2 linked regions of the Filimonas effusa genome follow. The protein of the gene in region 2 interacts with the protein of the main gene of each other region in a pairwise test. Links are inferred from orthologs where the notes say so. Each region holds a gene or a part of one and is shown on either strand. Other genes may lie near its edges.

Region 1 (5,463 bases), 620 kb from region 2 along the record:
TCGGTTTTATACCCCGCCCGTTAGCTTTGCTGGTTCATATCTCTCTGCAATCAATGCTGCATACGCTACGCGCTTCTATCATCCATCACCTGCTTATATACTCCTTCCAGCCTTGAGCTTCGCCAATAGCAATGAAAATGCTGCATTTGGCATTAGACTAAAGTTTTTCAGCGAAGCAGTGCTCTGCAATGAGAACAATCCTTTGTTCGAAGAAGTTGCACTTGCTTTTACACAGTTTATGAAAAGTCTAAAGAAATAACGATAGAGACTACACGGCTCAATAAATGTGACGAACGCTGACGCATCGAAGGTCTTTATCACAATAGTGGGTATCTGTCATCCGCTTTGTTGGGAGAAAATGCCGGATGATGGACTATTTAAAGACAAAAAAGCCCCCCGCTGTCTTACGGGGAGCTTGAACAACAATTAAAACCTAAGATATATCGTATTAACTATATCAATCCCGGCTACTTTACAATTCTTTCTGCTACTCCATTTCTCTCAAGTGCATCTATAGTCCTATTTTGCCTTCGTTAATCTTACCTTATACATATGCGATACCCAGAATGTTACAGCGAGTATTAGCACAAGTCCTACAGCAGACCCTTCAAATCCAAAGCTGCCACCGGTAATAAAGCTTGGGCCCGATGCAGATTGCTGTATGATGCTGTTCACCGATATGCCGTTTACAGGATAACCTAATATCGGCCCCTGCAGGAATGTCCAGCCAAAATGGAGGAAGATACCAAACCAGAGGTTCTGTGTATAGATATAATTGATGCCTAACATTAACCCTGCGGCAAACAATGTCACCAGGGGTAAAATACCGATACCGGGATTCGTTAAATGCACGAGCGCAAACAAGAAAGCACTGAGCATCAGCGCCACCGCAGGAGGCATACTCTGCATCAGGTTGCGTAGAATATAACCCCTGAAAATAACTTCTTCCAATACGGATACCAGGGCAAAAAATACCGCCGCATATAGTAATTGAAGCGGATCAGGAATGACAACAGTGAGCGTAAGGCTGCCGGTAAGAATAAGCAATAAGGTGCCGGTAGTAGTGATATGAATGGCAGAGAACATGCCACCCCATGCGTCGCCTTCAAATCCTTCCCATTTGAAACCAAGATAGGAGAGTGGCCGGCGGTCGATCCATTTACAGCAAACAATAACAGGCAACAACATAAAGCCATTGGTGATGAGGTAATATAAGATCACCTGGGGAAACTTCTGAGCCTCAGGACTGCCGGGATCCGACGGAAGAAAACGCTTGAAGACCGGGATATAAAGGAGTACTGCTATCGTAACAACAAAAAAGATAAATATAAGCACGCGCAGCAACCCGCTTCCAATTAAGGGTTTCTTGTACATTGGTGGTTATTTCAAGCCCACAATATACAGACATGCATAAACCTGTAATCCCACTTTAATTAGGGATATGACAGTAGACAAATCATCCCTAATATCTGCTTTTTCTTATGCCTGCCGGCTTTCGTGGAAAGCAGTCACAACCGTTCCCGGCCCCCGTTCTCGGGATAACGCTCCCTTGGCATCATTGCATTACCATCTCTGTTCTTTATTGGTATTTCTTAGCTTTCAATGCAGTTCTCACTGCTTCAGGGACATTCGATAACAGGTTTAATTCAACCCCATGCAACTTTGCATCGGCCTCAATTTCTGCAACCGTTGTAAGGTAATTCCGCCAGGCTTTTCTTTCTGCATCACTGGTACCGTAAAGGTTCTCGGCATTAGGCATATTAACTGCCAGTATGGTTGTATTGGCAGTGATACGCATAAGGTCATCGCCGTCGGCCTTGGGTAAGATAACAGCAACCTTCCACACCTTCTTGGGTACGGTAACCCTGCCGTTGTCGATAGTTTTTGCCGTATCGGTTTTGCCGCGTCCCAGGCCTCCCTGACCATAAGAACCCATAATAATATATGCTTCATTTGAAGTACCTACAAAATTATCCCGCAGCTGATCTTCCAGTTCGCTCCATGGCCCCTGGTTCAGGTTAGGAGACTGAGGTATCATATTGGTCATATAAAAGGTAGAACTGTTGGCTACATAACTTGAAGTACGGTCACCTGAGGGGCAATTATGCCCCCTGTCGAAACCGTTCGTTGCATAGCTATAACTGTTGCCTGCCACCTGGTACCACCCGGAAGGCAAACCGGTAAAGGGCCGGAAGTCATCCTGTCTTCCAACAGTACCTTTGTCTTCACTCTGGAAATGCCAGCTAACCCAGTTGGGAATGCCGCGGTTGCGGCTGTACGATTCAATATAATAAACCTGGTTGATCAGGTAGTTTTCGTTCATGGCGGACTCGGGTTTTGCCATCGTGGGATTGCCCAAACGCATATTGTTATTGGCGCCGGAAGTAATGGTATCGGCCGGCCCGGGGACAGGGGTAGCCGGATCGGGATTCGTGCCCGGATTGGTGTTTGTCGATTGCTTGGAGCATGACACTATCAGCAGCAAGGATACTGCTAATACGCTGGATACGGAAAGTTTGAACTTCATCATGTATATCTTAGTCGTTAGGATACTAACGCAAAAGAAAGAACTCTTTGTTATTTAATAATGAATTTAATCGAAATTCGCAGCCTAAACAGTGAATTATGGTGCAGAATTATGCATTTACCGTTACCGAAAGATTCCTCCGTTACGTGCAAACCGATACGCAAAGCGATCCTGCCAGTAATGCCAGCCCTACCACCGAAAAGCAAAAGAACCTGAGCGAATTACTGGCGGGTGAACTGCTGCTGCTGGGTTTGAAAGACGCCCATATGGATGAATACGGTTATGTATATGCAACTATTCCATCAAATTCCGATAAAAAAGTACCTGTTATCTGTTTCTGCAGTCATGTTGACACAGCGCCCGACTGCAGCGGCACCAATGTAAAACCACTCGTACACAAAGCCTACGATGGCAAAGACATCCTATTGCCCGACGATCCTACACAGGTTATTAAAATAGAAGACTACCCTTATCTCAAAGAACATATTGGTAGCGATATCATCACAGCCAGCGGCTTTACCCTACTCGGCGCCGATGACAAAAGCGGTGTGGCCGAGATCATGGATATGGCTCATTTCCTGGTAAATCATCCCGAAGTAAAACACGGAGAAATAAAGATACTATTCACGCCTGATGAAGAGGTAGGCCGTGGCACAGCCCATGTTGATCTTAAAAAGCTGGGTGCCGACTTCGCCTATACGCTAGATGGGGGAGAAGCGGGAACCTTCGAAGATGAAACTTTCAGTGCCGATGCCGTTACCATTACTGTTCATGGCGTTATTGCACACCCGGGTTATGCAAAAGATAAACTGGTTAATTCCCTGAAAATAGCCGGCGAAATTCTGGCTGCACTGCCCACACAGGAATGGAGTCCTGAAACCACTATAGAAAGGCAAGGTTTCGTGCATCCTGTTGCAGTAAATGGTATTGCAGAAAAAGCAACCATCGATTTCATTATCCGTGACTTTGTATCAGCGAAGCTGCCGGATCATGAAAACAAGCTCCGCCAACTGGCGCAGGAGGTATTGAACAAACATCCCAAAGCGCAAATGGACTTTGTGGTGAAAGAACAGTACCGCAACATGAAAGAAATAGTGTCGCAATACCCTGAGCTCACTGCCAATGCAGAGGAAGCTTATAAAAGGGCCGGTTTTACCGTGCGTAATGAGCCTATCCGCGGTGGTACCGATGGCAGCAGGTTGAGTTTTATGGGATTACCTTGCCCCAATATCTTCACGGGTATGCAGGCTATTCATAGCAAACATGAATGGATAGGTGTAAAAGACATGGAAAAGGCAGTAGAAGTGCTTGTGCATCTTGCCGCTGTTTGGGAAGAAAGAGCGAAATAGCGTACATTTCCACCAACAAAATGAAAAAACATGAGTTTCTTTCTTTCCTATGGATGGTGGTTGCTGCTGATCTTATTTATTATTTTCAGCGGACTTGTCACCGTTAATCAGGCCACCATTGCCGTGGTCACCATGTTCGGTAAGTATCAGCGTATACTGCGCCCCGGTCTTAACTTTAAAATACCCCTTGTAGAGCAGATCTATCGAAGGGTAAGTGTGCAAAACCGCTCCGTAGAGCTCGAGTTCCAGGCGGTGACACTTGACCAGGCAAACGTTTATTTTAAAAGCATGTTGCTCTATGCCGTAATGAATGCGGAAGAGGAGACCATTAAAAAGGTAGCCTTCAAGTTCATCAGCGACAGAGACCTCATGCAGGCCCTTATAAGAACCATTGAAGGTAATATCCGCTCCTATGTGGCTACAAAACGTCAGGCCGAGATCCTTGCCCTGCGTAAGGATATTGTTGATTCTGTAAAAATGGAAGTAGACCATGTGCTCGAAGATTGGGGCTATCATCTGCTCGACCTTCAGATCAATGACATTACCTTCGACAAAGCTATTATGGATAGCATGAGTAAAGTGGTGGCAAGTAACAACCTGAAAGCTGCTGCTGAAAACGAAGGCCAGGCGCTGCTGATCACTAAAACAAAGTCGGCAGAGGCAGAAGGTAACGCTATTAAGATTGCAGCCGAAGCGGAACGCGAGGCGGCAAGATTGCGCGGTCAGGGGGTAGCGCTCTTCCGTGAAGAGGTGGCCCGCGGTATGAGCATGGCGGCAGAACAGATGAAACAGGCCAACCTCGATACCAACGTGATCCTGTTCAGTATGTGGACTGAAGCCATTAAGAACTTCGCTGAAGTTGGTAAAGGCAACATCATCTTCCTCGATGGCAGTCCCGACGGTATGGAGAAGAACATGAACCAGATCATGGCGATGATGAAGCTGACAAACGACTACAAGTCGTAAGGAAAATCGGTTTTACAGGATGCGGGCGGGCGGTTCAAAGGTATAAACCAGGGCAACCAGCAGCTTTGCAAGTATGCCGGAAGCGTTTGAAACGACTGAAAATAAAGGATAAATGTTTCTTAAAATGCTGGTGTTCTGAAATTTATTAACATCAGAAACGTTCTTTTGTCTTTCAGATTATTTTAGCAGGTACTTAAAACCAGTTTAATGGGAATATTATTGCAGGTGGCGCAGGCCGCAACAGCAGCGCCGGAAAAGATCTCTCTCATGAGCTTGCTCAGCAAAGGTGGCTGGATCATGTATCCGCTTTATCTCTTGCTTGTTGCCACCATCTTCGTTTTCTTTGAACGTTTGATCGCAATACGTAAAGCTTCCCGCATCGAGTCGAACTTTATGAGTATCATTCGTGATAACATCATGAGCGGTAATATTACCGGCGCCAGGAACCTGGCCCGTAATACTGACAATGCTGTTGCACGGATGATTGATAAAGGTCTCCAGCGTATCGGCAAACCTATTGACGCTATCGAAAAAAGTATGGAAAATGTTGGTAAGCTTGAGATGTATAAAATGGAACGCAACCTCTCCGTGCTTTCTCTTGTTGCAGGTATTGCTCCTATG
Region 2 (5,394 bases):
ACGAAGGTTATTTAACCTGCTTCACATTGAACACATGCATTGTGAAGACAGGGCAAAACCAAATCTGCTTACCGAAAGAGAAGCCGATATTGTAAGGCTTATCCTGAAAGGATATACCAATAAAGAAATAGGAGAGTGCCTGTTTATTTCACATCACACCGTTAATGAGCATCTGAAACGCGTATTCCGTAAACTGAATGTAAACTCCAGGGTAAAACTAATTAATAAGGTAGTAGCTGACTTTAATTTGAAAGAATAAATGGAAAACGACACTGTACAAAAGGAATATTTACTGAAAGGAGAGAATAAAAAGGAACTGCTGGACGTGGAACCTGAAAAGGTTATTTGCCTTCATGCCGCTGATAACTATGCCCGCATTTTTTATATCGATGAAGAAGATCGTATCTGCTCGGTTTTATTCAGAAGCTCATTGAAAAAGCAGGAAGAACTGCTTTCCCGGTATCCCTTCTTTTTCCGTTGTCATAAACGATACCTGGTGAATGTAATTCACGTACACGAAGTTGCAGGTAACGGAGTAAACCTGAAATTAAGACTGCAATGCATGAAAGGACTGATTCCGGTAAGCAGAACACTGCACCAGCAAACGCTGGCATTGCTGGAACAGTATACCGATTGCCTTGGATTCGCTGAAGGATAAGGGATACTACTTATCCCTTTTTTCTTTTTCTTCCAGTTTCTTGTTGAATCGTACAACCTGCCAGTACTCTTTTCCATAGCTAACGAAGATCTCGCTGCCGGCAGGAATATCTTTTTTAGCTTCCAGGAATACGCGAACGCCTTCTTCTACATATTCAGCATTGTTAACTACGCCCTTTATTTTTACCAGTCCGCCTGCATCATTTGCATAACGGGCCAATGATTCGGGGTGACCGCTGGCATCTATTACGTGATTACGCTTCACGTAAAAAATATACCCGTTGGTGCCGTTTTTATGATCAACCTCCTTCCAGGTGGTTATTGTTCCTGTGTATTCAAGTATGCGGGTACCTTTGGTAATAAGCTTTTTGGTAAATAAACCCTTTCCTGCACCAGGAAGGGTAGAACGCTTAACTACAAGCTGCTTTTCTAATAATGACATAAGCGGCAAGTTACGTATTGGCTTTGTAATACTATAACCTCGCAGGCATTTTCCTGAAAATATACTTCCCTGACAATGATAAGAATCATATTGCCGGAGCCCCCGGAATCTTTGAACTTCGCTTTGTTTTAATGGACCTTTGTCATATGAAATCTTCGATGTATTATCTTGCTGCCCTCACTTCTTTTGTTATCTGGGGCTTTTTTAGTCTGGTGCTTAAACCGCTTGCCGCTTACGCTTCACTTGATATCCTTTTCTATCGTGTGTTCCTGTGCGCTGCACTAATGCTTGTTATAAGTTTGTTTTTCCGCCGTAAAGCACTAACTGATGCAAAAGCACAGTTTAGGGATATGTCTGCGGGTAAAAAATGGGAAGTGGCAGGCCTTACGCTCGGTGGTGCACTGTTCCTCTTTGCCAACTGGTTCTTTTTTATCTACGTAATGAACCATATCAGCGTTAACGCTTCCTCTTTTGCTTTTCTCGTTTGTCCCATTATGACAACCGTGCTTGCCTTTTTTCTGCTGCGCGAACGTCTTACCAAATGGCAATGGGTGGCAGTTGTATTCAGCGTATTCAGCTGCGTGATCCTTTCTTTTAACCATGTGAAAGATATGCTCTATGGCCTTGTAGTGGCTTTTACCTATGCGCTTTACCTGGTAAGCCAGCGAAAGAATACCGGCATCGATACTTTCCTGGTACTTACAGTTCAGATAGTATTTTGTGCATTGCTTGCCTTGCCCTTCTATCCGGCTTATCGCGAAGCGGTGCCTGTAGAATGGTCGTTTTATGCGTTTATACTTGTGATTGCAGTAGTATTTACCATTATTCCTTTATTCCTTAATCTTTGGGCGCTTCAGGGAATAACCTCCTCTGCCATTGGTATCCTGCTATATGTGAATCCTCTTGTGAATTTTTTACTCGCGGTAGCCTATTATCACGAAGAAGTAAATGCGCAGCAGCTTTGGGCCTATGCTATCGTATTGTTGTCTGTGATAATCTTTAACGAACAATATCTGTTCCGGAGAAGCCGTAATAAGATCTCTCCTGTTACAGCAGCGGTTCCGCCGGAACAAAAGAACACGACCGTGCCCACCGCCGCTGTCAGGCAACAACGTTCCCGGCCCGCAGAGCCTGTTAGCTGAGTGCTATCGGATGCCAGGGCGACAGCTCATAAGGTGCTTTGTCGTGCTCAAATATCCTTGCACTGCGTGTGCCTTCCAGCGTTATCTCGCTGCCTTTTACCCGTATCCAGCTGCCTTCGCGCAAGCCTACCACAGGTGTTTGCTGCTGGGTATGAAACTCCCTGATCCGGGTTTCCCTGGTTTCTCCCATATGGGGCAAGTCGGGTATAGGATCAAGATAATGCGGGTTCAGATTGAACGGCACAAGCCCCATGGTCTCAAAACTGGGGGGATAAACGATAGGCATATCATTGGTCGTTTGCATATTGCAGCCGCCGATATTACTGCCCGCACTGGTGCCCAGGTAAGGCTTCCCGTTTTCAACTTCATGGCGCAAAACGTCCATCAGTGCCAGCTCGTGTAACTGTTTTACCAGCAGGAAGGTGTTGCCGCCACCGGTAAAAAAAGCTTCCCCGTTTTGCAGCGCCTCAGCAGGTGAAGGAAAACGATGCAACCCCGTCACCTTTATATGCAGCGGCGCAAAAGCAGCCGCAGCTCTTTCTGTATAATCATCATGACTGATCCCTCCGGGGCGTGCATATGGAATAAAGAGCACTTCCCTGACCCCGCCAAACAACTCTTTCATCACCGGCAAAAGATAAGAGAGATATTCTTCCCCATGCAAAGTAGACGTACTTGCCAACACTATATTTTTCATACCTGCAAGGTAAGAATAGATAGCAGATGGTGGACGGGAGTGCCTTTTTTGTGTATGCTAACACCGCTCCAGCCCGCAATGTTCATCACTTGTCTCCACCTGTAGGGTAGCATGCTGAATTCCCTGCGACTGTAACAGCGCAATAGCCTCCCGCCTTACTCTTGCTGCCTCCTGCATACCCGACGTATCCGCTACTACAAGGTGGCCGCTAAAGATAATATAACTGCCGTCCATCGTCCACAAATGCAGATCATGTACAGCTATTACATCCGGTATCTGCAATAATGCTTCTTCAACCTGTCCGGGATGTATATTTTTGGGTGTAGCCTGCATGAATATCCTGAAGCTGCTTCTGAGGTTACGAACAGCATTGTATAGTATGAATACGGCCACGGCTAACGATAATAACGGGTCTATCCAATACCACTGCGTATAATGCATGATAATACTGCCCGCCAGCACAGCAACCCAACCCAATACATCTTCCAGCAGGTGAAGCATCACGGCTTTCTGATTCAGTGAATCACTTCCTTTGGATAATTTCAAAGCAGCTGCTCCATTAAATATAAGTCCTAATATCGCAAGCCACATCATGCCTCCCGTACTTACAGGTTCAGGATGCCAGAAACGGGGAATGGCTTCACTAATGATAAAAACAGAACCGGCAACAAGTATCACCGAGGTGATTGTAGCGGCAAAGGGAGAAAAACGCCGGTTGCCATAAGTGTATGAAGGCGTCCGCCCTTTCAGCGAATGTTTTTCAAGCCACATCGCTACAGCAATGGCAATACTGTCTCCCAGATCATGTACCGCGTCCGATAAAATAGCTACCGAATTAGTGGCTAGCCCCCCTATAAATTCAATAATGGTAAATGATAAGTTTAATAGTAATGCCAGCGTGAGGTTCTTAACCACCGGATGTACATGTGGCCCCTCATGATGATGATCGTGCCCGTGCCCGTTTCCCTCATGTGAATGAGTATGGCTACAGGTTGCTGAATGTGTATGCGGGTGACTATGGTTCATTGCCTGCCGTTATTTATAATTGTACAAAGTTCGGTACGAAAAGCGCTCCATTCTTGTCCGCATAAAAGTAATGGTTGGATAAATCACGGTTTTTCCGCAACGCGAAACAAATTCGTAACCGCTCCAATGCCGCTTTCGACCTGCTTTAAAGCCGTATTAAAGCCGCATTGGAGCTGCCCTGAAGCCGATTTAGCGTGTTCGGTGCGCCGCTCCCTTACCGCTTTTTATCCCTCCTATAGACCGCTCCCGGCGGGCAGCTATTACCTAACTTGGTTATATTTGATCCTTAAACAATTGCCTGGTGTTCAAAAGAAGTTTGCTTGGTGTCGTTCCGGGAATAATGCTATCGCTTATGGGGTATGCCACTCCTGCCGATTCGGTAATGGCGGTCCTGGATAAAACTGTGGCCGAAAAAGCAAAATTCGCAGCCTGGAAAGAACAACAGATTGCCGCTCTCCGCAGTTCGGCCATTCGTTTGACGCCTTATGACTACAACAAAGCTATGTACGATGCCTTCCGCAAATTCAGGCTCGATTCGGCCTTGTTTTATGTACGCACGAACTTCGAAACCGTACAACATTCCGGTAATAAAGAACAACTTCAGGAAGCCGCTCTCCAACTGGCGTCTATCTACTCATTCGTTGGCCGCTATCTCGAAGCAGAAGACCTGCTGAATTCTGTAAACGTCCACCAGCTGCCTGCAGGCCTTGTGCCTGTTTACTACGAAGCACGCCTGCGTTTCTTTGAGCATTATAGTACCAGCAGCAAGGGACACGCAGGTGGATACCGCAGCCGCGCTGCTACCTACCGCGATTCTCTTATTGCAGTCATCGACACTGCATCATCGTCCTGCAAGCTCCTGCTTGCCGAACGCGATATAGAGCTCGGACACCCGCAGATAGCAGAACAAAACCTGCTCCGTTTACTGCCCTTACTCGCCGAAGAGCATAGCGAATACGCCATGGCCGCCTACCTGCTCGCCAAGATCTACGGAAAACAGAAAAACCAGGAGCTCGAAAAACTATACTACGCCCGCTCTGCCATTGCCGATCTGCGCAATGCCGTGAAAGACCAGGCCTCGATCCTCAACCTCGCCCTCATCTGTTATGCCAATGGCGACATCGACAGGGCCTACCTCTATACCCGCTCAGTAATAGAAGATGCCCTATTCAGTAAACTGCAGTTCCGGACCATTCAGCTATCCGAATTCTTTTCCATCATCAATGCCGCCTACCAGGAACGCGAAGCTGCCCGCAAAAGCCAGCTCCAGGTTGCCCTTTGGGCCATTAGCCTGCTGTCCTGCTTCTTAATCCTGGCAGTTGTCTATGTCTATAAACAAATGAAAAAGCTCTCCCGCATGCGCGAAGAGTTGTATGAGGGAAGCCGGAAACTTACAGCACTCAACACGGAAATAGTACATGCTAACGAAC

The links.
Region 1: the proteins of pepE (region 2) and pepT interact in binary tests that used the Escherichia coli proteins (3 or more experiments, as listed by UniProt). The link is inferred for Filimonas effusa from one-to-one orthologs.

Annotation. Positions count from the first base shown.
Region 1 is NZ_SDHZ01000001.1:73-5,535, forward strand. The notes cover bases 1,845-4,750. They hold pepT (peptidase T), read left to right. Parts: upstream 1,845-2,625; coding sequence 2,626-3,876; downstream 3,877-4,750. Other genes in these bases: ESB13_RS00015 (DNA/RNA non-specific endonuclease), read right to left, coding at 1,845-2,530; ESB13_RS00025 (SPFH domain-containing protein), read left to right, coding at 3,907-4,750. In the rest of the region: ESB13_RS00010 (CPBP family intramembrane glutamic endopeptidase), read right to left, coding at 520-1,374; more of ESB13_RS00015, read right to left, coding at 1,580-1,844; more of ESB13_RS00025, read left to right, coding at 4,751-4,842; ESB13_RS00030 (MotA/TolQ/ExbB proton channel family protein), read left to right, coding at 5,050-5,463. UniProt on the Escherichia coli protein: Cleaves the N-terminal amino acid of tripeptides.
Region 2 is NZ_SDHZ01000001.1:619,577-624,970, forward strand. What follows is about bases 1,087-3,923. They hold pepE (dipeptidase PepE), read right to left. Parts: upstream 2,939-3,923; coding sequence 2,234-2,938; downstream 1,087-2,233. Other genes in these bases: ESB13_RS02315 (SET domain-containing protein), read right to left, coding at 1,087-1,099; ESB13_RS02320 (EamA family transporter), read left to right, coding at 1,246-2,241; ESB13_RS02330 (cation diffusion facilitator family transporter), read right to left, coding at 2,996-3,923. In the rest of the region: ESB13_RS02305 (response regulator transcription factor), read left to right, coding at 1-259; ESB13_RS02310 (LytTR family transcriptional regulator DNA-binding domain-containing protein), read left to right, coding at 260-658; more of ESB13_RS02315, read right to left, coding at 665-1,086; more of ESB13_RS02330, read right to left, coding at 3,924-3,964; ESB13_RS02335 (DUF6377 domain-containing protein), read left to right, coding at 4,266-5,394. UniProt on the Escherichia coli protein: Hydrolyzes dipeptides containing N-terminal aspartate residues. May play a role in allowing the cell to use peptide aspartate to spare carbon otherwise required for the synthesis of the aspartate family of amino acids.